DNA from 4 places in the Colwellia sp. KU-HH00111 genome. Region 1 is predicted to be linked to each of the others. Evidence: predicted binding sites of a transcription regulator. Region 1 holds the regulator's gene; each other region holds the start of a gene.
The links. The regulator LexA, encoded in region 1, represses DNA repair genes until DNA is damaged. The targets are predictions, from matches to a motif close to TACTGTATNNNNATACAGTA.
Positions count from the first base shown of each region.

Region 1 (7,483 bases):
TATGGTCTGCAACTGAGCCTTGTACGGCAACAGCGCTACCTTTAAGTGCGGGGAATGTCGGTGGTAAACCTAAGCCTGTGGGTTGATGACAAGCGGCACAATGCGCCATATAGGTTGACTCACCTAATTGCATTAACTCGTCTTTGCTCATAGAGGCACTTAATGAGGCCAATTCGGCATCAGCTGCTTGTGCTGTTAATGCATTTTGCTCATTTATCCAAGTGTCATAATCTGCTGCAGACTTAACTTCAACAACAATAGGCATGAAGCCATGATCTTTACCGCACAGTTCAGCACATTGACCTCGATAAATACCAGGTAGGTCAACATTGGTCCACGCTTCATTGATAAAGCCAGGGTTGGCATCTTGTTTAACTGCAAAAGCAGGAACCCACCAAGAGTGAATAACATCATCGGAAGTGATTAAAAAACGAACTTTTTTATTCGCAGGTATCACTAAAGGTCTATCAACTTCTAGTAAGTAGTCTTCGCTCTTTTCGGCACCATTACCAGCAAAACTGCCATTTTGGTTTTCATATTGTTCTCGCGGTGTCGACAATACAGAATAGTATTCAATATCTTGATCAAAATATTTGTAATGCCATTTCCATTGCGAGCCGGTAATTTGGATGGTTACCTCAGAATTATCATTATCTTCCATGCTTATTAAGGTACTAGTTGCAGGTACTGCCATGGCAATCAGAATGACAATAGGAATCGCCGTCCACAATATTTCTACTTTTGTACTCTCGTGAAAATCAGCGGCTTTTGCCCCTTTAGATTTTCGGTGGAATATCATTGACCAAAACATCGCGCCAAAAACGACTATGCCGATAGCAGTGCAAATATAGAGCACCAGCATATGTAAGTCATATACCTCTCGACTAACTGCTGTTACCCCTTTGGTTAAATTTAACTGTGTCTCTGCCCAAGCTGAACTGGAAAACAAACTTGTTAATAACAGCCAAGCTCCCATCAACCAACATTGATTACCTCTATTCACTCAACCTCTCCTCTATCATTGCCTAGTCACACTAAAGAGCAGGAACAGCATCTCTTGTTATTATGCATAGGCCATAAAAAATAGAAAACAGAAAGCAGCAATGTACTACTCACATCATTGAACTGATTATCTGCTAATTTTGTTATTATATTTTTATTAAATTAACTGACGATAATTGCCAATACCTTACAAAACATTGAGCAAGTGATGTCTATATTTATCAAATTAGCGAATTATCGTATTATTGTTGTTATTGCGTTTTTTTCGTTATTTTTTGTACAATTACTGCTTTAGAATTACTCAAAACTTGATCCAGGTCAAACAATTTTTCAGGGTTAAATAGAGAAAAAGCAACAATTTCAATAGAGTAACAACTCTAACTATAAGCCCAACCCCTTGCAGGTATAGGCTATTGTTATGTTAAACATTAATATGAGAAATATTTGTTTTTTTTGCAGGTTTCTAAGCGTTAGTGACTTTTGTCATTTTATGGTAGGTATTTGAATTTTTTCGTTATGATGATATTGGCAATCAGCACAGAGTAAAAATGAGCAAACAATAATTGCCGCCATGATGAGCGTCAATTATTGTTTGAATTAGCTATTTAGCTATATTGCAATTATTCTTTTTAGCCGTTTACCCAGCTAATTACATCCAGTTACCGTTGCGAATAACACCAACAGCAAGACCTTCAATATTAAACTCTTGACAAGAAAGATCGACTTTAATTGGCGAGAAAGCCTCATTTTCTGCATGTAAATAAACAATATTACCCTCTCGTTTAAATCGCTTTACCGTGACATCATTTTCTACTCTGGCAACAATGACTTGTCCGTTTTGTATATCAGTAGTTTGATGAACAGCAAGTAAATCGCCATCTAAAATACCAATATCTTTCATGCTTTCACCATTTACGCGCAGTAAATAGTTAGCACAAGGATGAAACAAATTGCCATCCATTTGGTAATGTTCTTCAACATGTTCTTCTGCCAAGATGGGCTCGCCTGCGGCTACTCGGCCAATTAACGGTAAGCCAGCTTCTTCGATAAATTGTTCCGCTAAACGTATACCCCGAGAGGTACCCGCTAGCATTTCAATATAGCCTTTTTTGGCTAATGCTTTTAAATGCTCTTCGGCAGCATTCGCTGATTTAAAGCCAAAAAAATCTGCAATTTCGGCACGCGTAGGTGGCATACCTGTTTCTTGAATATTCTCTTTAATCAGATCAAAGATCTGTTGCTGGCGATTTGTTAATGGTTTTAGTTCATTCATTGCAGACATAAGCTTTCCTTTCTACTTTTCCATTCTAGGAAAAGTCCTGTATTTATTTACAACTGTCAGTATATACAGTCAAATTACAAACACAAGCTTTTGCTGATAATATTATGATTTTCGCTCTCAATAACGGGCAAAATCACATGACTTTACAGCGATATTTATACAAAAATAGCCCCCATCCTTCAGGTGTTCACTTTGAATGCTGATATTATTAAACTAGGTGTATTTCAATCATGTTTTCCAGAACTTTTATTTGGTGGTGCCAAGCACAGCTTTTAATGGCGTTAAGAATTGCTCAAAGTTCTGCCATTGTTGCGTGGCACTTTTATATATAGGCTGGCGTACTTGTTCGGAACTTGGGGTTTTAATATTACGTTTGGTTTTATGAAAATCTAGACAGGACTGTTCAAATTCAAGGCCACAAAAGTCTAGCATTCTGCGAACTTGTGTGTCTAAATCATCCACTACGTCTTCATGATTAACCGTCAATACGGATCCAGGCAGTACATTATCCCAGTGTGCCATTAATTTTAAATAAGCTTGATAGTAACGACCAATATCTTCTAGGTTATAGCTAAAGTCTTGCCCTTCAGCGAATAGTTGCTTAAAGCCACTAAAACAACAGGCCATAGGTGATCTACGTGCGTCTATCACTTTTGCGTTAGGTAGTATTAAGCGAATCAAACCAATATGTAGAAAATTGTTGGGCATTTTATCAATAAAATACGGCGCTGCTTCTCGATATACTTTTGTCTCGTCAATAAACTGCTGACCAAATCGACTAAAATAATCAGGAGTTATTTCAGCTAAATTTTTTGGGTATTGGTTTTCGACACTATTTTGGTTTCTGCCACTCAATCTTGCCGCTAAACCTAGAATATTATGCAGCTCCATCGTGCCATCAACTTGGCTATGAGATGCTAATATCTGTTCAAGTAAAGTAGATCCTGCTCGTGGTAGGCCAACGATAAAAATAGGATCAGGTGCGCTCAAACCTAAATGCCCTCTTTGATTAAATAACTCATGTGTACAGTATTTCATTTGGGCGGCGACTTGTTGTTCAATTTTACCGATATCAAAGCCGCTTTGCTTATGCTGTATAGCGTTTCCTTGCTGATAAGCTTTGAAAGCTTTTGCGTATTCTTGCTTATCTTCAAAAGCTTTGCCTGTCGCGAAATAGAGCTGAATACTATCAAGCGATGCTAATGCTTTATTTTCTTGCTGTAGTTGCATTTGCTTAATTTCTTCATCACTAAAACGATAGGTTTTTGTGTTAGCTAAGCTCCAATATGCATCGCCATAATCTGGCTTTAATTGATATGCTTGTTGGTAAGCCGAAACAGCTCGCTTAATATCTCCTTTTGCCTTTAGTGCATGCCCAAGCTGTAAGTGAAAGCCAGCAATAGCATGGTCTTGTGCAATGACTTGCTCATATATCCTGATAGCTTGTTCAACTTTCCCTAAACCTGTCAATACATTAGCTTTAGCAACTTTGAAACTTAAATTGTTAGGTTGTTCAGCCAACAGACTTTCTACTTGACTAGCAGCTAGTTTGTATTTTCCTAAACGGATTAACAGGTTAAGGTATTGAGAACGAGCAGTAATATGGTTTGGATCTAGTTCAAGTGCAGTAGCCAATAAAAACTCGGCATCATCATAAATTTTTAATTCCATGCCTATTTCAGCGAGTAAGCACATGCCTTCAATATGCCGCTTATTATTTTGTAAAAAGTGTCGACAAATTTGTTCCGCTTTTAATAGTTTTCCTTCATGCATCAATTGAGTAACGCCGAGCAAAGCGGGCGGTAGTTGCTTTAATTTTGCTAATTGATTTGCAGCCTGTTGCACATGGCTTGTTTGATTGGTTTTTTGATAAATTTCAATTAGCTGTTGCCAACTAGCCATTAAACTTGGATTGAGTTTTACCGCGTTTTCGAAGGCTGCTTTGGCTGGAACTGTTTGATTTAATGCTAGGTGAATATAACCTTTTTCTTGATTAGCTCGGCTATGTTGCTCATCAAGTTTCAATAATTCATTAATACTAATTAAAGCTGCAGCATGATCTTTAGCATAACGCTGCGCTACGGCAATTAAATACCAGAGTTCAATGTGCTGTTTTTTTTCTGTTGTTTGTGCCAAAAGCAACTGACTTTGTTCAATAGCATCATTAAATTTTGTTGCTTGAATCAGCTGTTGAATCGACTTTAATTGTTGTTCTATAGCAGGCAAGGATGATATCTCCAACGACTTGGCTCCGTGGTGAATTATTATAAAGTATTTATCAATAAAAAGCCGCTTGATACAAATAACAAGCGGCTAGTTTTACAGGTAAATGTTCGCTATAACTTAATAAAAATCATAAGAGAACCTAAAACCAACGGTTCGTGGTCTATTACTTACCACTTTTGGCGTAAACTGTTGAGTATCTATATTTAAAATGGCACTTTCATCGGTTAAATTATCAATGAAGAATTCTGCTTTCCATTCGTCGTTTGTTACACCAAAACTCAGATTAGCCAAAATGTAACTATCTGCCACATAACGGCCGCCTTTAAAGGTTTGTCCATTACGGTCTTGGTAATTAACCCCAGAATAAACACTCGCTTCATTTTCAATACTTAAGCCTGAGCCTGTACCATAGATTAAATGACTCGCATCTTCTACCACATTGGCATTCATGGTCATACCCGTTAATCTATCGCCAGTATAACTAATTGAGCCGTTAATATAGCCAGACATATCACCTTTTATATGGTAATAGTAATTGGCTTGTAGATTTCCGGAGAACTCTGCTGTAAACGGTAATCGACTACCAACTGGCGGTGCTATGCCGACAAGTTCGTCATTGACTGAGGTTAACTCAGTATCAATCCAACTAAACGCGCCCGATATCACTAAATTGTCAGTTGCAACCCAAGTAAAGTCACCATCAACCCCCCTAATTTCTGCATTACCTACATTATCGGTAAATACTAAGAAACTAATATTGGTTGGGTCAAATCGTGAGGTTTGTAAGTCAGCTATTTCTGAATAATAGGCCGTTGCATTCAAACGAAGCGTTTGTTCAAATAAGCTAGATTTAATTCCTAACTCAATATTATCTAAACTATCCGTGGTTGAATAAACTGGTATGCGGAAACCTTCAAAAGCGCCTTCTTGAGACGTTGCTGAACCACCACCAACACGGTTAGTGACCGGTGGTCTAAACCCTTCTGAGTAAGAAGTATATACCATCACTTCATCTGATACTTTCCAATCAAGCCCAACCTTAATAATGGTATCATCTACCGTTAGTTCACCATTATCATCAAGTAAGCTGGTTTCTAACTGACCACTGGCAAGCGCTGCTTGTATTGCAGCCGCTTCATCGGCACCAAAAAATTCACTTAACGCAGCATCACTACCATCACCAAAAGCACGTAATCGCCCACTGACATCTACTGTTGATGTTGAGCCTTTATAAATGTCATCAATTTGATACCAACGGGCACCAAAACTTGCGGTGACTGTGTCAGTTAAATCAAACTCGAACTGACCAAATACCGCTATTTGATCTATAGTATGAGTAACATCATTAACAAAACTTACTTCAGCAGGAAATGGCCCGCCATTACTGTTAATTCCTTCATCACCTGGCAGTGTTCGCTTTAAGTCAGGATAAAGATCAGTATTAGCTATTTTAAACTGACCAACGGTTGATAGTTCTTGCGAGTCATAAAAAACACCGGCTGTCACACGCCAGCGATTATCAACAGAGGTGTTTGCGCGTAACTCATGAGTGACACGAGATGCGCCGGTATCTTCTTTATAAAATTTTGTTGGATCAAGACACTCTTGAACTTCAGCTGCCGCCGCATAATTACAAAGATAGTAGGTAGCAAATAAGCCGCCATTGGTATAACCCGTGTAATCAATAGTTGAGTTAATGTCTCTATCTAAGTAGCCACCAGTATAAACAATATCAAGCTGCTCCAGGCGACCTTCTAATGTCCAGGTGGTTAAACCAAAGTCATCATTGTTATTTTCTGGTTGAAAGCGATTGGTTGATTCCTCTCCCTCAAGGTTAGGGTCATAAGCAAATACCCCTTCAGTATCGAGCGATTGTTGGGTGTGCTGAACTAACAGCTCCCATTCATCATTAATTAAATAAGATAAACCAAAACGAGCACCGGCATAATTAGCAGTATTAAAATTTTCTTCAACTAAATGATCATTTTTGGGCGACACAATTGGGGTAGTTTCAGGATTGGCTAGTTTACCCCAACCAGCAGAAATTCTATCGACAACAACAGCACTACCAGTATAACCACCTTCACCAGGGACATTGAGAATATTATCAATCCAACCACCGGCATGATCATTATAAGCCGCCACGCGAACAGCAAGCGAATCACTTAACGACATATTAAAATAAGCTTCAACAGAGTTGCTCATATCGCCACCCTTTGTTGAACTTGTACTCATATCAAAACCAGCAGAGAAACCATCATGATTTGGTTTGTTGGTAATTAAACGCACAGTACCCGATTGAGAACTAGCACCAAAAAGCGTGCCTTGTGGGCCAGGCAGCACCTCAACACGTTCTACGTCAGTCGCATAAACATCTAAATTACGGCCTTGCATCGACACGGGTTGCTCATCCAAGTAAAAAGCAACCGATGGTTGTAAGGCTTGTACCGATGAAACAGAGATATTGGTTTGATTGGTTGCAGCACCGCGCATTATTATTTCATTTTGTCCTGGACCAGTTCCCTGAAAAGAAACGCTAGGCAAAAATTCGACATACTCATCAAAGTTTGCAACGCCGAGCTTTTCTAAACTATCACCAGTGATAGCGGTAACAGTAACAGGAACTTCTTGTATAGATTCAGCACGTTTAGTAGCAGTGACTTCAATAACTTCAATTTTTGCATTTTGTTTTTTTATCGCTTCCTCAGCATAGAGAGAGCTTGATGCAGCTAGTGCTGTTAAGACAGCATAATGCAGCTTGGTGAGTTTCATGTTAACGACCTCTTGATTTTTGAATTATGTTTCGAGCTGATATTATTAGTACTCTAATCATTATGTATTATAGGTTAGCAATTAAAGTGTGATTTTACAAAAGATTGAGCATTTATATTCATATCGTAAAGTTACCATTGTTAGTCTAGTAGTTTACATAATGGTTTATGTGGATATAATCTCAATACAAACTATATTCTG
Region 1 covers NZ_BAABWO010000002.1:339,813-347,295, reverse strand. Annotated here, with positions in the region: gene coxB (cytochrome c oxidase subunit II) at 1-1,003, opposite strand, end outside; gene lexA (transcriptional repressor LexA) at 1,652-2,275, opposite strand; gene ABXG98_RS05780 (tetratricopeptide repeat-containing sulfotransferase family protein) at 2,531-4,525, opposite strand; gene ABXG98_RS05775 (TonB-dependent receptor) at 4,628-7,282, opposite strand.

Region 2 (7,483 bases), on a different contig from region 1:
AAACAAAGCATGGCTTTAGATATAACTCCTAAAGCCAAATCGTTCTTTGGTATTGGTGTTTAAAAAGCGCCCCAATCCTGCTTACCGTCAATATAATAAGAAGGGCAAATAAACTTAACCATATTGACAAGTCTTTGTGTTTTTTCAGTGCTTTCTGCTCTCGCTATTTTCAATGCTTCTAGCTGAGGGCCAAACATATCATCAAATACTTCAGTGGCTGCGGCGCGCTTTGCATCTTCTGACGGAAACTGCCCCCTAAGGTGGTTCAGCTCTCCAGCATCAAGCCATACGCCAGCACAGCTAGCACAGGAATCTATTTCAACTTCTTTTTTGATGCTGAAATAATTTCTCATCAAGGTCACCCCATCACATTTAGGGCAGTTAATGCGTTTGCTATAATCGACTTCAATATTAGAGTCTATCTCTATATCAAGTAACTCAGTGCCTGCAGCTTCATGGGGTTCATCAAACTTTTTAAACTCAAAGGTATCAAACCATATTCCGCCACAACCACCTTGGCAAATATCTATTTTTATTTCATCAACTTCCACTTGAGATAATGCGCTATTGCACGCTGGACAATCCATTACTTTCCCCTTTTGATCAAATACTAAGCACTCATATGATGTTCAGCTTATACTAATTTTTTTTAAATATAAATATTTAGCTTTACCCGAGTTAGTGATCTTCTTCACTGCCTGATATTACAATTTGATTGCGCCCATGGTCTTTAGCCCAATATAAGGCATTATCAGCATCATTCATTTGTTTGGATATGGTGTCTAAACTGTCCATGATGGCACCAATACTGACAGTGATGGCAATTTGTGTGTCGCCAACTGGCAAATCTGATACTGCGATATCACGGCGAAAATCATCCAATTTATTGTATAGTTGGTCTGTGTCTAAACCGTGTATTAACGCGGCAAATTCTTCACCACCTAAACGTCCTGTTAAGCCTGAACCAAAGTGTTTACGCATATACAGTGCGAAAACTTTTAACACTTGGTCGCCGGCTTCATGACCATAATGATCATTCACTTTTTTAAAGTAATCAATATCAATTGCTGCTAAGCAATAAGGCACCTTACGTTTAGTATATTCAGCAATACGCTGGCTGGCATTACGGAAAAACGCGCGCCGATTGGACAATTCAGTTAAATAGTCGGTATTGGCTGCATGCTGAATTTGCACAATATTATTCAGACTTTCAATATTTTGCGTAATACGACAGTAAAATTCTTCTGGGCAAAAAGGTTTGCGTAGAAAATCATCAGCACCGTTTTTAATAAACCGTGCCGAATGAATACCACTTTCTGCACCTGAAATTCCAATCACAGCCAATTGTTCACGGGAGTACTTTTTACGAATCTCATTGGTGAGGGTGATACCATCCATTTCTGGCATTTCTAAATCGGTAATCACCATTTTGATGTTTTTATGTTGTTGTAGCTTTGCTAGTGCCTGCACTCCGTTATTAGCGGTTTCAACGGTAAAATTTCGTCGTTTTAATAATTCAACAATATGATTACGCGCAGATAATGAATCATCCACTACTAAAACGGCATTTTTGCTATTGGTTAATTGCCAACTTAGTACGCGTTTTAAATACAAGAAAGCTTGGCTGTTTTCTTTGGGAATGTAATCAATTACTGGCTGTGAGAGGATTTTTTGACGTGTTACATCATCCATTTTACCTGTCATAACAATACTCGGAATACCATGTGATAAGACACAACTGATACCTTCACCGTCATGAGCATCGGGTAAGGCATAATCAACCGTTGCGGCAAAAAAATCGGTATCAAGGGCAAGGATCTCTTCTACTTCGGCTAAGCTGGTGGCTAATGTCACCTCAAACTGAAGTGACTGTGCTATTTGTTTTATCACGGTAGCGATAGGCTTACTGTCTTCTACTACTAATAATTTTTTTGACATTATTTAACCTTTTTATTGTTTTTATAACCGTTGGCGACCGTCTACATACTTTGCAAATTTGCGTATTCCACGACTAACCACTTACTACCTACATCAGCAAAATTTACCTGAATTCTTGATTGTGCGCCACTACCTTCATAGTTTAATACCACGCCTTCGCCAAATTTAGCATGCTTAACCTGTTGTCCCAGCTTAAACCCACTATTTGCAAACGTTTCTAAGGTAAAGGTGTTAGAAAACTTGCCAACCGCTTTCGGTTTACTGATTTGGCTTTGCATGCGAATTTCTTCAATGCATTGCTCTGGTAATTCCCGTAAAAAGCGACTGGCTTTATGGAATTTTTCTTGGCCATAAATACGACGGCTTTCTGCATGACACAAGTATAGCTTGTTCATGGCTCTTGTCATGCCGACATAGCATAACCGCCGTTCTTCTTCTAAGCGGCCAATTTCTTCTGCTGATTGCTGCGATGGAAACATGCCTTCTTCCAGGCCAGCAATAAACACTAATTCAAACTCTAGCCCTTTGGCTGAATGCATTGTCATTAATTGCACTGCCGGTTCAAATTCATCTGCTTGAGATTCTCCCGACTCCAGCGCTGCATGAGTTAAAAATGCTGTTAATGGCGTTTGTTCTTCTAGTGTACCTTCATCAGACAAAGGCTCACTGTTAAAGGTTTGACAAGCAGTTACCAACTCATTTAAGTTCTCTATACGCTGCTCTGCTCGCTCACCTTTCTCGGCTTGGTACATCGCTTTCAAACCGGAATGGCTAATAACAAAATTGGCTTGTTGGTCTAACGTTAGGTTGGTTGAATCATCTTCTAATTGATCAATTAAGTTAATGAAGTTTTTAATGGTTTTAGCACTTCGCCCTTTTAACTGTTCTGCCTGCAACATGCTCTGACAGGCCTGCCACAAGGTTACTTGTAAACTTCTAGCGGCATCACGAATAATACCCACTGTTTGATTACCTATGCCACGCGTAGGGGTATTAATCACCCGTTCAAAAGCGGCATCATCATCTCTATTATTAATCAGTCGCAGGTAAGCCAGTGCGTCTTTAATTTCTAAGCGCTCGAAAAATCGCTGCCCACCATAAATACGATAAGGCAATCGACCTTGCAATAAGGCTTCTTCTAGCAAACGTGATTGCGCATTACTGCGATACAATATCGCCACCTGATCAAGCTTACCACCATCATCACGCCACTGTTTTATTCGTCCGGCAATAAATCTTGCTTCATCTATTTCATTAAAGGCGGTATAAATGGCTATTTTGTCGCCAGCACTATCATCGGTCCATAGCTCTTTGCCAAGGCGGTTATTATTATTGCTAATCAATTGGTTGGCTGCATTCAAAATGTTTGCAGTGGAGCGGTAGTTTTGCTCTAAACGTATGGTTTGGGTGTTATCAAATTCAGTGGTAAAACGTTCGATGTTCTCAATTCGAGCACCACGCCAACCATAAATCGATTGATCGTCATCACCAACAATCATTACTTTTGATTGCGCTTTACCTAACAAGGTTAACCACGCATATTGAATTGCATTAGTATCTTGAAATTCATCCACTAAGATATGTGCAAAACGCTGCTGATAATGAGAAAGTAGTTCAGGATTATTCAGCCACAGTTCATGTGCACGTAATAAAAGCTCAGCAAAATCAACCAATCCGGCGCGATCACAGGTTTCTTGGTAGGCTTTATAGACTTTAACAAAAACGGCTTCACTGGGGTCAAACTGTGCATCAATATGTTGCGGTCGCAAACCTTCGTCTTTTTTACCATTGATGTACCACACAAACTGCTTAGCCGGCCATTTTTTTTCATCTAACTCTAATGAACGTACAATACGTTTAACTAAACGTTGTTGATCGTCACTATCAAGCACTTGAAAACTTTGTGGTAATTTTGCTTCTTGAAAATGCATACGCAGTAAGCGATGAGCTAAACCATGAAACGTGCCGATCCACATACCATGGGTGTTGCCCCCAGTGACTTGTTCAACGCGCGCACGCATTTCTGCCGCAGCTTTATTGGTAAAGGTTACCGCCAAAATGGCATGGGGTGGCGCTTGCTCAACTTGCATCAACCAAGCAATGCGCTGCACTAATACCCGTGTTTTACCCGAGCCTGCGCCAGCCAACACCAACATGTTTTGTTTGGGTGCGGCAACAACTTCACGTTGCTTGTCATTTAAAGAGTCGAGTAATTCTGAAACATCCATAGGGAAACCTTTTATAAGCGGAACTCACGCTAAAATTAGTACTGAAAGCAAACCAGTATAACACTGGCTGTATATACAGTCACAGACAATTATTTAGCGATTGTTAATTTCCACACTTATTGTTATTTAAACTTATAGCTGTTTGAGTTTGTTGAGTGTTTCAAACTCTATATGAGGTAGAACACTCACTGGCTTACCCACGCCGTAGCAGGGAAACCAAGCCGTTTGACAACCAGCTTGCAGTGCGCCTTGAATATCGGCACGTCCACAATCACCAACATGCAATAATTGCTGCGGTTTAATTGCAAGTTGCTGACAAACTAACTTAAACATATCAGTAGCTGGTTTTTGCTTTAATAAAACCCCGTCTGCTTGCCAACCCGCATGATAAATATGACTGAAATATTGGGCAATACCTAAGGCTTTAGTATCAACATTACCATTACTAATCGCTACTAATGGGTAGTTTTCACTTAACTCAGCTAACAGATTTTTACTTTGCTCCGACACAGAAAAATCACTTCGTAGCTCGATAAAATAATCTAGCGCAGCCTGTGCTTGTTGTTGTGCAGTATCATCTGTTAGACCTAATGCGCCAAAACCTAGGTAGTAGGTATGTAAACGAACTTTTACCACATCATGGGCCAGGTTTGGCTGTTGTAGCACGGCTTGTTGACGAAATGGCAACCAAAAGTGCTGATCTAAAACTCGCACAGGTGCTGAGTGAAGCTGTAACCTAGTGACAACCCCATCAAAATAAGCAATCATTTGTTTTTCAATTGCCTGCATCACAGGTTTGTTACTGTAAAGGGTGTCATCTAAATCAAAACTCATGGCTTTGATTGGCGTTAAGCGTCGGTAAAATTTCATAAATTATTAAAGCGCTAAGTGCTGTTTTAATAATTTAGCCACTAAGCGTTTAAACTGACTCAGTAACAACGTATCCATACGCGGATCAAAATGGTGGGCATCATCACTGCTAATGGCTAAAAATCCTAACGTTTTGTCATCATGGGCTAGTTTAACTAACACAACCGAGCCTGCGCAATTTTGTGAAAAAATTAATTGCTGTTCACTTTGTTGCAAGCGACCAAAATAATAATCACTGGTTTGTAAACGGTTTTGCATTACACCTTGGCAATCATTAGCGGATAAACTTTGATGCTCTATAGTTACGGTATCGAGTAAAAATAATTTGAAGGCCGATAATGATAATAGCTCGGTTGTTGTTTGGGCTAAACAATCAAGCAACTCATTCGCTGATTGACAATCAATTAGGCGCAAGTACAAATCACTGTACAGCATAAACAAGCTTTCATTATGGCTAGCCACTGACATTAACTGGGTGATTTCATCTTCTAAATGGTGCACTTTTTGTCTGAGTTGTTGTTGCTGTCTCTCGACTAACGACACTGTGCCGCGTTGTGAATCAGTTAACCTCAACCCGGTCATCAATTCATGGTTGCGATTGAAAAACTCAGGATTATCTTGTAGGTAAGCACTCACCAACTCATCAGTTAACGGCAAATGGTCAATAGTGATTTGAGGTTGTTCATTTTTCATAAATTCTCTTCTTTATACATAGTAATTATTCTGCTTATCTGGGGCTTGCTTTATTTCTATGCCACAAGGTCAAGTTGAGCAACACAGCATTAAGCGGGATAACTATATAGATATTTGCCCATCATAAACATGAACAGCAGGTCCTGACATTTTCACTGGGTGTCCCGGCCCTTTCCAATAAATACGCAGTTTACCTCCGGGTAATTCTACCGACACTTGTCGTGCTAGTTTTTTCTGCATTTGTCCAATTACCACTGCGGCACAAGCGCCACTGCCACAAGCTAAGGTCTCAGCGCTACCACGCTCAAAAACACGTAATTTTATTTGATTCTCGGCAATCACTTCCATAAAGCCAACATTTACCTGTTCGGGAAAACGCTCATGCACAGAAAGCTCTGCTCCTAAACGTGTCACAGGAGCTTCAAGCACATTGTCAACAGTGACCACGCAATGCGGATTACCTAAAGATACAACGCCACAGAGCACTGTTTCTGATGAGCTTCGTAAAATGTAAGTGCCTTCTGCTTTTTGAGCAACAAACGGAATTTTAGCTGGTTCAAACTGTGGCACCGGCATGGTGACAGAAATATTGCCATCGCGCTCGACAAACAAGGTCATTTTACCCGAGGCGGTTGACACTCTAATTTTATTTTTATTACACAAGCCTTTCATGCGAACAAAACGGGCAAAACAACGGGCGCCATTACCGCACTGGCTGACTTCACTACCATCTGCATTAAAAATGCGATAATGAAAATCTAAATCAGGATCATAAGGTGGCTCAACCACAAGTAATTGGTCAAAACCAACACCAAAGTTTCTATCTGCTAATTTGGCTATGTGTTCATTAGACAAAAAAACATTTTGCGTGACATTATCTAGCACTAAAAAGTCGTTACCTAAGCCATGCATTTTAGAAAAATTAACTAACATTATTGGGGCTTCTTCTGGGTTTCTTCGTTGCGCTGTTGCGATTCATTTATTGTTTCTTTGGGGACATCTTTAGGTTCAGCAACTTGATACAAATTGCCCTTTGAACCACAGGCACACAAAAGTATGCTCATTAAAAAGCAGGTCAACAAAAAAGAAAATTGTTTAATTAGGTACATGATTACCGATTTTTGCCCTGAAAGTCGTTTAAATCAAGCTTTTCAACTTAAGATAACGGGTATTTATTTTGCCAGATTGCTATTATACTCACATGCACAATCCGCAAACAACTAAAGAAAGCTAATGAACGATAGCCAATATAACTTAATCGCAGAAGATCTCTTACTTGCCGTAGAAGAAGCCATTGAAAATTGTGAGGTTGATATCGACTATGAAGGCGTTGGTGGGTTATTAACGCTGACCTTTAAAAATACCACTAAAATTATTATTAATAAACAAGCCCCATTACATGAAATTTGGGTTGCAACTAAATTTAATGGCCATCATTTTTCATACTCTGACAGCGACAACATCTGGGTAGATAAACGTGGTGGTGATGAGTTTTGGCAATTTTTATCTGCCGCTGTAAGTAAACAAGCAGAGGCAGAAATCAACCTATCCGCAGAATAATTGATACCCGTGAGAAAAACACTATGACAACAGTAAGAATAGCCACCCGCAAAAGCGCCCTAGCCTTATGGCAAGCTGAGTATGTAAAAGCACAATTAGAGCAGTTCCACCCTCAAATAACCGTTGAGCTTGTGCCCATGACCACCAAAGGCGATATCATTTTAGATACTCCCTTGGCTAAAGTTGGTGGTAAA
Region 2 covers NZ_BAABWO010000015.1:18,922-26,404, reverse strand. Annotated here, with positions in the region: gene ABXG98_RS18745 (zf-TFIIB domain-containing protein) at 60-587, opposite strand; gene ABXG98_RS18740 (diguanylate cyclase) at 679-1,938, opposite strand; gene uvrD (DNA helicase II) at 1,980-4,166, opposite strand; gene ABXG98_RS18730 (HAD-IA family hydrolase) at 4,299-5,036, opposite strand; gene ABXG98_RS18725 (DUF484 family protein) at 5,043-5,729, opposite strand; gene dapF (diaminopimelate epimerase) at 5,832-6,662, opposite strand; gene cyaY (iron donor protein CyaY) at 6,963-7,289, shown strand; gene hemC (hydroxymethylbilane synthase) at 7,313-7,483, shown strand, end outside.
Region 2: a site for LexA is predicted at 4,228-4,247, ahead of uvrD (DNA helicase II). Genes of this name have one in related genera too.

Region 3 (7,483 bases), on a different contig from region 1:
AAACCGCCGGAAAGTTAAAGGCTGAGGTTACTATTTCAGTTAACTCTTGCTCGGTTAAATCATCTTCAACAAATGGCTGAAGTATTTTTACGCTACGCTCAACCAGTGGCATTGCAAGCAACTCATCGATATTGTCAAATTTCGGCATAGATTCAGGAAAAAATAACCCCTGATTTTTGCCTAACCCTTGCTTAACGGCTTGAGCAAAACTTACTCGTTCATCGTTTTCTATTAAATTATAAAATTTCACTTTTTGTTCCTAATAATCTTTTAATATCGTTTGGTCAGGGTTTGCAAGCTTCAGCCCAACCAAATTTAAATTTCTACCGCGCCAGCTTCATCAACCTGACATACGTGTACAAAGCCAAGCTCTGTTTGCAAATAATGTGCTTTTAACCATTGAGCATAATCTTGAGCTTGTTGCTCGGTATCACAAATACAAAATAACGTTGGCCCTGAGCCTGAAATACCCACAGCATGAGCGCCTTCTGCCATCAAATAATCATGGGCTTGCTGGTATTGTGGTAATAAATTGATTCTGTATGGCTCAGCAACAACATCGGTTAATACTGAAAAAGCTTGTACTTTATCTTGTCGATGACAAGCATCAACAAAGGTTGCTAAATTTTGACCATAGCTTATCACATCAGCTCGGCTATAGCTGGTTGGCAATACATCGCGTGCGGCTTTAGTTGACACCTCAATACCTGGGTAGGCCATAACGTAAAAACAATCATTAAAACCAGGTAAAACACGATTGATCACTTCACTGTCTGGCACCATCAACTGTAAGCCACCTAAATAACATGGCGCAACATTATCATAATGTAAACTCCCACTGATTTGAGCCTCCATTTGACCGGTCATTTTTAGCAAGGTTTTCTCATCAAAACTAAAACCGTGGTACTTGCCATAAAATGCATTTAAACCAGCAAGCGCTGCCACTACTGAGCAAGCACTAGAGCCTAAACCACTCCCTACCGGCATTTTTTTATCTAAAGTCATTTGTACTCTAACAACCGCTTGATCTGCTGATTGCAAGGCTTGGTTAAATAACAGCAAACATGACCAAACAATATTGTCTTCTTTCGCCTTTGGTAGCTTGTCAGCAAAAGCACCAACAACCACTAAGCGATCTGCTGCATGTTCACCAGCACTTTCTACAGTGACAACATCACCTAATAAAGTGCCATCAATGGGCTTTACTGCTAAACCTAAAACATCAAACCCGACGCTAACATTACCAATTGAGGCAGGCGCAAAAACTGAGACTTTAGCGACGGATGAATGGGTGGAAACTGTCATTAGTGATGTTGCTCCCACGTTAAAGTTCTTAATATATCACCAAAAACGCCTGCAGCCGTTACTGCAGCGCCAGCACCATATCCACGAAGCACAAATGGCAAGGGCTGATAATATCGACTATGAACCGCTAAGGCATTTTCGCCTTCTTTAATACTGTATAATGGGTGACTAGCATCAACGGCTTCAATTGAAACGCGGCACTTGCCATCAACTATATTGCCAATATAACGTAATACTTGTCCTTGTGCTTTCGCTTGCTCACAACGAGCGCTCATGCCACTGTCAAGTTTAGGTAAGTTATTCATAAACTCATCAACATCACCACTGGCATCAAAGTCATCAGGTAATACTGATTCGATATCAATATCTGATAACTCTAGTTGCATCCCTGATTCGCGGGCCATAATTAATAATTTACGCGCTACGTCCATACCACTTAAATCATCACGAGGATCTGGCTCAGTAAAGCCATTGTCTTTAGCAATAGCAGTTGCTGCTGATAAAGACATTCCTTCATCGAGTTTACCAAAAATATAAGAAAGCGAGCCTGATAATATACCTTCAAAACGTTGTAACTGATCACCTGCTTTAATTAAGCCTTGCAAAGTATCAATCACGGGTAAGCCAGCACCAACGGTTGTTTCATACAAAAACCTTCGGTTGGTTTTTTGTGCTGTAGCACGTAATTCTTGATAGTACTGCCATGAATCTGTATTGGCTTTTTTGTTTGGTGTAACTACATGGAACCCTTCTGCTAAATAGTCAACATAGCTCATTGCTAATGCTTCATTTGAGGTAGAATCTACCAACACCGGATTAATTAGATGATTATCACTAACAAATGCTTTGATATTTGCAGCATTTACCTCAACCGCTTTTTTATTATCTGCAGCTTGCGCCATAACATTTTGCCAGTTGTCGAGATCAATCCCAGCGTTATCAAACACCATACCTTTAGAATTGGCAATACCGTAAACTTTCAAGGCAATATTTTGCTCTTTAAGGCTGGCTTGTTGACGAGATATTTGCGCTATTAACTCGCTACCTACCACACCACAACCAACTAAAAACACATCAATGGCTGGTTTATGAGAAAAGAAATTTTGATGACTCACTTTCATCGCAGCCGTACATTTTCTTTCTTCTATCACCACAGAGATACTGCGCTCTGACGAGTCTTGGGCAATAGCAACAATATTGACTCGCGCTTGCTCAAGTGAGCTGAAAAACTTTGCGGCAACACCACGTTGATGATGCATACCATCCCCAACTAGGGACACAATAGATAAATCACCCTTTAAGGCAATGGGTTCAAGTAAGCCATTGAGTAATTCTAACTCAAATTCTTCTTTTAAACTTTGCTCTGCCTGCAGCGCATCAACGGAATGAATCGAGAAACTAATACAGTATTCACTTGAAGACTGACTAATGAGCACTAAAGAAATATTTTCTCTACTCATAGTAGCAAAAACACGGCTGGCCATACCTACCATGCCTTTCATGCCGGGACCAGAAACATTGACCATGGTAATATCATCTAAGTTTGATATGGCTTTAACACATTTTTGCTGGTCGTTTTCGTTAGAAATTAACGTACCTGGCGCTGATGGATTACTGGTGTTTTTGATTAAGCAAGGAATATGGTATTGAGCGATTGGACCAATTGTTTTCGGATGCAAGACACTGGCACCGAAATAAGACAGCTCCATAGCTTCTTGGTAAGACAAATAATCGAGTAATTTTGCTTCTTTAATCATGCGCGGATCAGCATTATAAACCCCATCAACATCAGTCCATATTTCACAACACTCAGCTTGCATACATACTGCTAATACTGCAGCAGAATAATCTGAGCCATTACGCCCTAACGTGGTGATTTGACCTTCAACTTGATCTTTACCAATACTCATACCGATAAAGCCCGGCATTAACGAAATTTGATTTAGCTTGTCATATTGCGAATGAAAGCTTTCTTTTGAAAGCACTAAATCAGCAACTGCATTTAAAGAGGAGTCGTTAGTGAACAAGAATTTTTCAGGCGACAGTAATGATACCTGCAAACCTGATGACTGGAGCACCGAATCGAGAATTGCAACACTTAAACGCTCACCTGTACTAATAATGCGCGCACGTATATGATCCGGGCAATAAGTTAACATGGTAGCGCCTTGCATATAGCGGCTAAGCTGATGTTCATAATTTGCTAGTGCTTGCTCACAATGAATCGCATTAAATTCAGGTAAACTCGCCGATAGGTCATCAATAATCGAGGTGATTGCGCGTTTAAAATGTCCTAAATCGGTGACCAATTTTGCTTCATCACTAATATTTTCAGCCATGGCAACTAAATGATTGGTAACACCTTGTGGTGCTGAAACAACCACGGCAACTTGGGACGACTGGCTTTTATCTTTGATGATATCTGCCACTTGACGAAAACGCTCAGCTGAAGCCAAAGATGAGCCGCCAAATTTAAGTACACGCATTATTTTTTCCCTTTTAAAAAGCAAAAAGCCCGTAACCTTTGCAGGTTACGGGCTTCGATAAAATTATTTTTTTTACACGTTAGCCAGCAACCGCCAATCCTATAAGGGTGGTGGTGGTGGTAATAATGGTAATGTGGTTAGGTGTAATATTCATAAGTTTAAAATGCCTGATTTCCCTTAGAGTGTCAACATTTATTGGCAAATAGAGAATAGAATAAAAAGTTATAGCGTATACAACTACACTTTCTATTATCCTATGATAATCACTATTACAGCCAAGGTAAGATTAATACCCTATGGCAATTAACTGTCTAGTATGGCCAACTATCTGCCTGTTATATTCCAAATAACCAGTAAGCACTCGCTACAGAAAATACAATAGAGGCCATATAAATAAATGTCATCTTTAGACTGTGAAGGGTTATTTTCATCGTTATTCCTTAGCGCTTTGGATCAATAGCACAAACTAGCTTCAACTTCCTTGGTTAAATTAAAGCTAAATTCATGCCAATAGCAAAATCCAAAACGATAATTAATCTAAGCTTGAGGTTGCCGCCACTGCAGCGCACCTTGGTTTGCTTTTATCCATGCCTTAGCCTCTTTAAAGTTTGGACAATATATGGCAACTAATCGCCAAAAATCCGACGAATGGTTTAAGTGACGTAAATGACACAATTCATGAATCACAACATAGTCGATCACAAATACAGGTAACATCATCAATAAATAGTTAAAACTTAGCTCGCCTTTACTATTACAACTGCCCCATCTAGCGCGATATTGCCTGATTTTTATGTTGGTAGGAGATAATTGCGTAAGCCGTGCGTAGTAGTCTACTTTGGGAAAAATAATATCCAGTGCTTGCGCTTTAAAGTAAGCCTCTATTTTCTTTTTAACCGCTAACGATTGTTGTAACTTTGTCGTCCATTTGGTTTGCTGAGACTGGTTAAAAGCAATAGTTAACGTTTGTTGCTGCTGAGTATCTGAGGATAAATAGACATCAGGCTGCTTACGGGCATTCAAATAAATAATATTGAGCTTAACTTGCTGCCCAAATACCAGCAATGTAGCCCCTTGATTAAACTGACAACACTGCTCAGCCGTTTGAAGTTGTTCAAAGATTTTAGCGTTTAACCAAGCCTCTTTTTTGTGAATAAAGGCATGAATCTGTTGTTCATCAAGATGATAAGGCGCACGAACAAAAACCTGCCCGCGCTTTACTTGTAGCGCTAGGGTTTTTCGGCGACTATGAACTACTTGATATTCAATCACAAGCACATGCTAAAAAACAATATTCCAAAAAACAAATTAGCTAGCTTCGCCTAATTTTGCCGGAGTAGGATCGGCCTTATTTTCTGCTGATTTCTTAGCCGCTTTTTTGACAGGCGATTTTTTTGTAGGCTTTTTCGCAAGTAAGGCGACCAATACGTCATCTCGGTGCTGTGCCAAATAAATACTTAATTCTTCACTTGCGCTATCACTTAGCTCTATCGGTGATTTAGCAAATACATTGACTAAGTTATCAGCCATATCCAACATTTTGTCATATTCATCTGCTGATTTCTTATCCATAAATGTTTTTGCCTCCACCCCGTGTCTAATGACGACGAATCGACTCTCAACTGCCATTGTTATTCCTTAGTCATCTTTAAAAGAAAATTAAATTAGTATAATTAACTAAACAATACCATATCAGACTCTAAAACTGTATATAAAAACAGTCTATTTTTTATTTAACATCAACATTTTTATCATTAAGCCGGTCATTTAGCTTGCGGTAAACTGCGGTTATGTATTGAAAGTATGTAAGCTGATGAACAAATGTAAAAAAATAGTCATAATTTCCTGTCTACTTTTTCATCTATAATTATTCATTCAATCACTTAGGACAAACTCTCTTTATTGATTGCAGGTTTTTCGTTACATCCATGATAAAGGCATTAACAACTTTTTTCACCGTTTGGGTCACTATTAAGTGTGCGAGGTAATATTGCTTCGTCATTAAACCCTATTGGAGAATAATCATGATCAACGTTAATATCACAGTTATCGCTTTAACAGCACTGTCAGCTCTTGCTTTCAGCGCGCCTAGCCAAGCCACAATGAGCCCATATGTAAAAACAGCCTTAGTTGACGTATGTAAAGCCGCGATGAGTAACAAAATTCACCGCTTAAACGGCACAACCAATGCCTATCGCTTAAGAGACAAAACCGTGGCTTTAAAAGTTATGTGTAATGGCGATGATATTATCAGTTTTGCCGAACATCATGGCGCCTATAAAACTGCAGCAAAACTGCAACGAAGTATCGGTAATGTCAGCATTATAGATACTGCAGCTATATCAAAAGTAAATGTGACCTTTGCCGAATAGTTTGTTTCACATTGCTTTAAGGTATTTAGTATGACAGATACGACCTAAGCACTTAAATTTGCCACTTAAGTGCTTAATTACTCCCTCAACATAGCAACGTTTTAATCGCCAAACAACCTATCAAACCAAGAACGTTTTTCCTTCTTTTTTTGAGCACAATGATCTAGGGTCACTATGCCCCGTGATATCGCTGGATAAGCTTGGGTATTGCTACATTTTTCTGGCACTGCATGACCTGTTTTTTGATCAAATGTTGTGATGGCAACTGCATCAGGTTTGTTGCGAACTTTACTAACTCCACCATTTTTGTTAAGAAAATCAGCAAACAACAGCAAAGCTCCACTACTTCCGGTGAGACCTGTCGGCTCATTATTATCTTTTCCTAACCAAGTAGTAATTAACAGTCGATTATCATACCCAATAAACCAACTATCCCGAAGATCATTACTAGTACCTGTTTTTCCTGCTACATTCACTCCTTTCATCCGCCAATTTAGAGATTTTGCGGTACCCGATTTTGCTACCTGACTTAACGCATAGTCCATTAAGTAAACTGCATCGGTCGAAATTACTTGGGCATTGCTTGGCACATATTGCCAAAGTATTTCCCCCTTACTTGATGAAATACTGCTAATGGCGTGCGCCTGCTCAGCAAAGCCTTGGTTAGCTATAGGTAGGTACATTTGATTAATTTGTAAGGGTGACATATTCATTGCACCTAGCAACATAGAAGGCCGCATCACCACATCATTGTCATAGCCAAGTAGGTGAATTGCATTAGCAACATTTTCTAACCCTAAAGCCATACCTAAGTTTACGGTAGGAATATTGAGAGAATTCACTAAACCATCGATTAATGGCACTTGCTGTCGATACTTACCATCATAATTTTTTGGCTGCCAGGTTTCGCCTTGACTGCCATCTTCAGCGTCTATGGTCAATGTAATCGGCTGATCGGCAAGTAAGGTAGCAAAGTTGAATTGTTCAAATCGTTCTAAAGCCGCTAGGTAGATAGCCGGCTTAATTAAAGAACCCACGGGCCGTTGTGCTTTGGTCGCTCGATTAAAGCCTGCATAACCACTTTGTTTGTCACCCACTAAGGCTCTAATCTCGGCACTGGCGATATCAGTAACCACCATAGCAGCCTGTAATGCTTGTTGCTGATATTTTTGTTCTAATTGCGTTAACTGTTCTGTTACAGTTTGCTCTAGTGTTTGTTGGGTTCGATGAGAAAAGCCGGTAAAAACACGAATACCCATTTTTTGCTGATAAGGGGTTAAATGTTGGTTTAACTCTTGTTTCACTAATTGTAAGTACGCT
Region 3 covers NZ_BAABWO010000001.1:5,206-12,688, reverse strand. Annotated here, with positions in the region: gene thrC (threonine synthase) at 1-250, opposite strand, end outside; gene thrB (homoserine kinase) at 316-1,305, opposite strand; gene thrA (bifunctional aspartate kinase/homoserine dehydrogenase I) at 1,305-3,791, opposite strand; gene ABXG98_RS00035 (M48 family metallopeptidase) at 4,329-5,063, opposite strand; gene ABXG98_RS00030 (YebG family protein) at 5,100-5,420, opposite strand; gene ABXG98_RS00025 (DUF3718 domain-containing protein) at 5,816-6,163, shown strand; gene mrcB (penicillin-binding protein 1B) at 6,265-7,483, opposite strand, start outside.
Region 3: a site for LexA is predicted at 5,495-5,514, ahead of ABXG98_RS00030 (YebG family protein). Genes of this name have one in related genera too.

Region 4 (7,483 bases), on a different contig from region 1:
GAGGGAGATTCTGATGCCGATGAATATGAGGTTATCACCACATTTTTATCTGGTTATACTCGGGATGAATACGATGTATTAATCGATTTGTATCAAGTGGGCTACGACGACATTGTTGCCAGTTATAGCTCTGATGATAGCAATGCTTTATATGCCCTACCGCTAGAAAGTGCCGACTATGATGAAGTGTATGTTGCGCCCTACGTTGAAGTGGTTGAGGTACATGGCGGTGGCAGTATTTCAATATTACTGCTGATATTAATTGCTACCTGCTATTTTCGGTTTCTAGCACAAGACAATAAAAATAAAGAAAATTAATTAAATAGTATAAACGTAAAAAGCCACAATATTTAAATGTTGTGGCTTTTTACATTAATGACAAATTATTACTTAATTGCGTGTTAATTTAGCTTTTTAAATCATCAAAAAACTTTTTCACGCCATCAAAAAAACCTGTCTCTTTTGGGCTATGCTTTTTACTGCTTTTCCCCATTTTTTCTTCTAACTGTCGTAGTAAATCAGCTTGATCACCTGATAAATTAACCGGTGTTTCTACCACTACCTTACACATTAAATCACCCGTGGCAGAACTACGAACTGACTTAACACCTTTGCCACGTAAACGGAACATTTTTCCTGTTTGCGTTTCTTTAGGTACTTTAAGTTTAACTTTACCGCCTAATGTAGGTACTTCAATTTCCCCACCCAATGCAGCAGTAACAAAGCTGATTGGAACTTCACAATATAAGTGGTTTTCATCACGAACAAATATATCATGATCTCGAACATTAACTTGTACGTATAAATCACCTGCTGGTGCGCCGTGCTCACCGGCTTCACCTTCACCTGACAAACGAATTCTGTCACCCGTATCAACACCCGGTGGAATTTTTACAGATAAGGTCTTCGTTTTTTCAACTCGCCCTTGACCGCGACATGAAGTACAAGGATCTGAAACCACCTTGCCTTTACCACTACAAGTTGGGCACGTTTGTTGAACCGCAAACAAACCTTGACGCATTTGTACTTGGCCATGGCCATGACAGGTATTACAAGTTTTTGCTGACGTACCTTTTTTAGCGCCTGAGCCGTCACAAGGTTCACAACTAACTAAGGTCGGTACTTTAATTTCTAAGCTTTTGCCTTTAACAGCATCTTCTAAATTAAGCTCAACGTTATAGCGCAAATCTGAGCCACGTTGTGCTCGTGATTGACGACCACCGCGACCGCGACCGCCCCCAAAAATATCACCAAAAATATCACCAAAAGCATCACCGAAATCACCATGACCACCACCAAAGCCGCCACCACCGTGACCGCCTTGTTCAAAAGCAGCATGGCCATATTGATCATAAGCAGCACGCTTTTGATCGTCTTTTAAGACTTCATAAGCTTCTTGAATTTCTTTAAAGGTTTCTTCTTTTGTTTTATCACCTTTGGTGCGATCGGGATGAAACTTCATCGCAAGCTTTTTATAAGCTTTTTTGATTTCTTTCTCGTCAGCACTTTTTGATACACCAAGAGCTTCGTAATAATCACGTTTTGACATAAATCTGTTTCTTTACTTAAGTTGATTGATACTAATTTGCTTAATTTCTTTTACATAAAAACCATGAAAATTAAAATCAAATTAAAATTTATTTGTCTAACTAACACATAAAAAGCGCCGTAACCGACGCTTTATAATGAACAACTAACAGATAAATAAATGAGTTGTTACTGATTGACTCCAGAGCTAAGCGAAAGCACTGTGCGTACTTCCGCTATGTTATAAAGCTAATCAATAGACAAATAATTACTTATCGTCTTTAACTTCTTCAAATTCAGCGTCTACAACATCATCTGCAGGAGCGCTTCCTTCCGCTTCAGGAGCTCCACCTTCTGGTGCGCCTTGAGCTTGTGCTTTCGCTTGAGCAAGTTCCATTAATTTAGCTGACGCTTCCATTAATGCTTGAGATTTAGCATCAATGTCTGCTTTATCATCACCCTTAAGTGCTGTTTCAAGTTCAACAATAGCCGCTTCAATTTTCTCTTTGTCTTCGCTTGGTAAGTCATCGCCAGCTTCTTCAACTTGCTTGCGAGTCGCATGAACCATGCCGTCAGCTTGGTTACGTGCAGTTACTAGCTCTTCAAATTTAGCATCTTCATCAGCATTAGCTTCTGCATCATTTACCATTTGTTCTACTTCTTCATCTGATAAACCAGAAGAAGCTTTAATGGTAATTTTTTGCTCTTTACCTGTGTTCTTATCTTTAGCCGTAACATGTAAGATACCATCGGCATCAATATCAAATGTTACTTCAATTTGCGGTGTACCACGTGGCGCAGGATCAATACCTTCAAGGTTAAACTGACCCAGTGATTTGTTAGCGCTAGCTTGCTTACGCTCACCTTGAACAACATGAACAGTTACTGCCGCTTGGTTATCATCAGCCGTTGAGAACGTTTGAGATTGCTTCGTTGGGATAGTGGTATTTTTGTCGATAACTTTAGTCATCACACCACCCATGGTTTCAATACCTAGTGACAATGGCGTAACATCTAATAATAATACGTCAGTTACATCACCAGAAAGTACACCCGCTTGAATCGCAGCACCTGAAGCTACCGCTTCATCAGGGTTAACATCTTTACGTGGCTCTTTACCAAAGAAGTCTGTAACCGCTTTTTGCACCATAGGCATACGAGATTGACCACCAACCAAAATGATGTCATTTACATCACTTACTGATAAATCTGCATCTTTAAGTGCTCTTTTAAGTGGCTCTAAAGTCGCCTTAACCATATCTTCTACTAAAGACTCTAACTTAGCTCGAGTAACTTTAATATTCATATGCTTAGGACCAGAGCCATCAGCAGTAATATAAGGTAAGTTCACATCTGTTTGCTGTGCTGAAGACAGTTCACATTTAGCTTTTTCAGCTGCTTCTTTTAAGCGTTGCATTGCCAATGGATCTTGAGTTAAATCCATACCTTGATCTTTTTTGAATTCATCAACAAGGTAATTAATTAAACGGTTATCAAAATCTTCACCACCTAAGTGAGTATCACCATTAGTCGCTAATACTTCAAAGGTATGCTCGCCATCAACTTCATCAATTTCAATAATTGAGATATCGAATGTACCACCACCTAAATCGTATACAGCAACGACTTTATCGCCTTCTTGCTTGTCCATACCGTATGCAAGCGCTGCAGCAGTTGGCTCGTTAATAATACGTTTAACATCAAGACCTGCGATACGACCAGCATCTTTTGTTGCTTGACGTTGTGAATCGTTGAAATATGCAGGTACGGTAATAACCGCTTCAGTGACTTTTTCACCTAAGTAATCTTCAGCTGTTTTTTTCATTTTCGCTAAAACTTCAGCAGATACTTGTGGTGGAGCAACATTTTTGTCACGTGCAGTCACCCAAGCATCGCCGTTATCAGCTTTAACAATGCCAAAAGGCATTATTTTAATATCACGTTGAACTTCTTCATCTTCAAAACGACGGCCAATTAAACGCTTGATAGCAAACAAAGTGTTTTTTGGGTTGGTTACTGATTGGCGTTTAGCAGGTTGACCTACTAATGTTTCGCCCTCTTCTGTGTATGCAATGATTGAAGGAGTTGTACGATCGCCTTCTGCATTTTCAATTACACGTACACTGTCGCCGTCTAAAACAGCAACACATGAGTTAGTTGTTCCTAGGTCAATACCGATTATTTTACCCATGATGGGAGCTCCTATTCTATATGTTTACTTTACTGAACTCTTGGGTCAGTAGAAGTAAAAGTTAATCTAATTTGTTGTTGAATAGTAAGTGGGGTCAGCAAATTGCTTTTCAATGGATAATTGTAAAAAAATATTTATTTTGTAAAATTTCAGCAAGTTAAAAAACAAAAAATCCGCCAATTTGCATTAGCGGATCTGTATTTGAAAGCTTATTATCAATTAAAAGATAATATTCATGTGATAAATAGGATCACTACGCTTGAGTGTCAACACCTGCAGCTTTAGATACCATGACCATTGCAGGACGAATTAATCGACTATTTAATTCATAGCCTTTTTGCATGACCGCAATCACAGTATTCGGGGCAACATCAGGCACTTCTTGCATTGACATAGCTTGATGGAATTCAGGGTTAAAAGGTTGATCTTGAGGGTCGATTGCTTTTACCCCAAATTTCTCTAACCCGGCCATTAATCCTTGAAGCGTTAAGTTAATACCTTCAAAGGTTGCTTTTTGTTCTTCAGCTTCAGCATCAATTGTGGCTAATCCGCGTTCGAGGTTATCAACCACAGTGATCATCTCACTGGCAAATTTTTCTAACGCAAATTTACGCGCTTTTTCTACATCTTGAGCAGCCCGTCTGCGAACATTATCAACTTCAGCTTTTGCACGAACAACAGAGTCTTTTTGCTCTAAAACGGTTGATTGAGCTGTAGCTAATGCTAATTCTAATTCATTAATTCGCTCTTGTTCTTCATTAATAACTTCATGAGCATGCTCATGTTGCTCTTCAACTTGCTCTTCCGCTTGCTGCACTATTTCATCAGCAAGTTGCTCTGGTGTTAACTCTGCACCTTGTGCATTGTCAGGTGTGTTTGACTGTGTCGTCATGAAAAAACTCCAATTAAATCTTAATAACTATACAATAATAAAAACGCAATGATGCTAATAATGGGGTCGAGCTTTTACTAATCAAGCCCTTCTAACCAGAAAATAAAAATCATTTTATCAAATACAAACTTTACAAGCCATTCAAATAGGGGGAAACTTCCCTTAAAGACAATATCATCACGAAATTACTGTTATGGCTCAACACTATAAAACAATTGGCCTTATTGGAAAGCCTAATCATCAAGGTGCCAGTACAACAATATTAGCATTACACCAATATTTAGCTCAAAATAATTATCAAATATTAATAGAAAGTTCTGTAGCCAGCTCGGTAACGATTGAAAATAGTACGGTTTGTTCACTTACCGACATTGGCGAGCAAGCAGACCTAGCTATTGTAATCGGTGGCGATGGCTATATGTTAGGTGCGGCGCGTGTGCTAGCTTGCTACGATATTGGCGTCATTGGTGTTAACCGTGGTAATTTAGGTTTTTTGACCGATCTTTCACCTGATGAAATAATCGAACCATTAAGCAAAATTTTGGCTGGAGAGTCTCGGTCTGAACAACGCTTTATTATTGAAGCCGAAGTATATCGTCACGGCAAGCTAAAAAGCGCAAATGGCGCAGTAAACGAAGCCGTACTTCATGCCGGTAAGGTGGCCAGCATGATTGAGTTTGAAGTTTACATTGACGGCAGCTTTATGTTTAGCCAGCGATCTGATGGCTTAATTATTTCAACACCCACTGGCTCTACAGCCTATTCAATGTCGGCTGGTGGACCAATATTAACACCAAATTTAAATGCTTTATCTTTAGTCCCCATGTTTCCTCACACACTCACAAGCAGACCTATTGTGGTTGATGGTAATAGTGAAATAAAGCTAAAACTCGCTAATGAAAACCAAGAGAGCTTGCAAGTTAGCTGTGACGGTCATGTCATATTAGCAGTTATGCCTGGTGATGAAGTCATTATTAAAAAAAGTGAGTACACCATTCGTTTAGTGCATCCTTTAGATCACGATTACTTTAATGTTTTGCGAAGCAAGCTTAGCTGGGGTAACAAACTGTTCTAACAGCATTCATATAGTATGACAAATTTCTGTCAGTAGCATCGTAAAAAACATTTGCATTATTCGTGATTACTGTATAAATTAACAGCTAAGTATTTATACAGTAATTCGGGTGCGCACTATTATGCTTTTACAACTTAACATTCAAAATTTCGCCATAGTAAAATCGCTCGATATTGATTGGCAATCAGGCATGACTACAATCACAGGTGAAACAGGGGCGGGAAAATCAATCGCCATTGATGCCTTAGGTTTGTGTTTAGGTGATAGAGCCACAACCAATGTAGTGCGCCCTAACAGCAAAAAAGCTGAGCTGGCTGCCACTTTTGATACCCACAATAATATCAATGCTCAGCAATGGTTAGCGCAGCATGATTTACAATTAGAGTCGAGCTGTGAATGTATTTTGCGCCGAGTCATCTCTGCTGAAGGTCGCTCTAAAGCTTACATTAATGGTAGCCAAGTACCCTTGGTACAATTAAAAGAAATCGGTCAATTACTGATCAATATCCATGGACAGCATGATCACCAGTTAATCGTTAAGTCATCTCAACAATGTAAACTACTCGATGAGTATGCTGACCATAAACCCCTTCTTGAAGAAGTGAAGCATTATTACCACCAATGGCATAAGCTAACGAAAGAGTTGACCCAGTTGCAACAAAATAAACAGCAACGTGAAGCACAACAACAACTACTACAATACCAAGTCAACGAACTTGATGATTTTGCTTTGCAATCAGGTGAATTTGAAACCTTAGAAAGTGATTATAAGCGCCATGCTAATGCACAAGATTTACTTGATTGTACCTTGCAGTCGCTGCAAACCTTAACTGAAAATGAACGCTTTAATATACTCGATTCCTTACAGCAATGTAGCGAAAATATTAGTGCCTTGGCTCGCCTTGATAGCCGGCTTGCTAATGTTGCGTCGATACTTAACGATTCATTAGTGCAACTTGATGAAGCAGGTACTGATCTTAAACATTATTATCAGGATCTTGAATTAGATCCCCAAGCCTATGCCATAATCGAAGAACGCTATTCTGCAGCATTACAACTAGCAAAGAAACATAGCTTACCACCCGAAAGCTTAGTCAATTTCCATCAAGAATTAAGACAAAAACTAGCAGCGATCTCCAACGATGAGTCAAGAATTGATGAAGTGATTACGCAAATAGCCAAAACTGAACAATTATACCAAGAGGCAGGATTAACCTTATCCTCCTCCAGAAAGTGTGCAGCAAAAAAATTAGGGCAATTGATTAGCACCAGCATGCACGAATTAAATATGCCTCAAGGGCAATTCCACATTGCCATAGAGCCTGCTAATGCCAACGCAAGGGATCAAGAGCATGTCACGATGAATGCCAATGGTTTGGATAAAATTGATTTTCTAGTAAGTATCAATCCAGGTCAAGGATTAGAGGCGATGAGCAAAGTTGCCTCAGGTGGAGAACTCTCAAGAATAAGTTTAGCCATGCAAGTTATTCTGGCTGATAAAGTAGTCACACCTGTACTTATTTTTGATGAAGTTGATGTGGGGATCAGCGGGCCTACAGCAGCAATGGTTGGCAGTAAACTGCAACAACTTGCTAGCAATACTCAAGTAATATGTGTTACTCATTTACCTCAAGTAGCTTGTAAAGGACATCAGCAATTTTTTGTCAGTAAATTAACTGATGGTGAATATACTGAAACAAAAATTACGGAACTTAGCCAACAAAGTCGAGTCAAAGAAATTGCTCGTTTACTCGCTGGAGATAAAATATCTGAGCACAGTCTAGCAAATGCACAAGAA
Region 4 covers NZ_BAABWO010000007.1:10,013-17,495, reverse strand. Annotated here, with positions in the region: gene ABXG98_RS13355 (choice-of-anchor H family protein) at 1-318, shown strand, start outside; gene dnaJ (molecular chaperone DnaJ) at 407-1,549, opposite strand; gene dnaK (molecular chaperone DnaK) at 1,796-3,718, opposite strand; gene grpE (nucleotide exchange factor GrpE) at 3,972-4,610, opposite strand; gene nadK (NAD(+) kinase) at 4,804-5,685, shown strand; gene recN (DNA repair protein RecN) at 5,807-7,483, shown strand, end outside.
Region 4: a site for LexA is predicted at 5,753-5,772, ahead of recN (DNA repair protein RecN). Genes of this name have one in related genera too.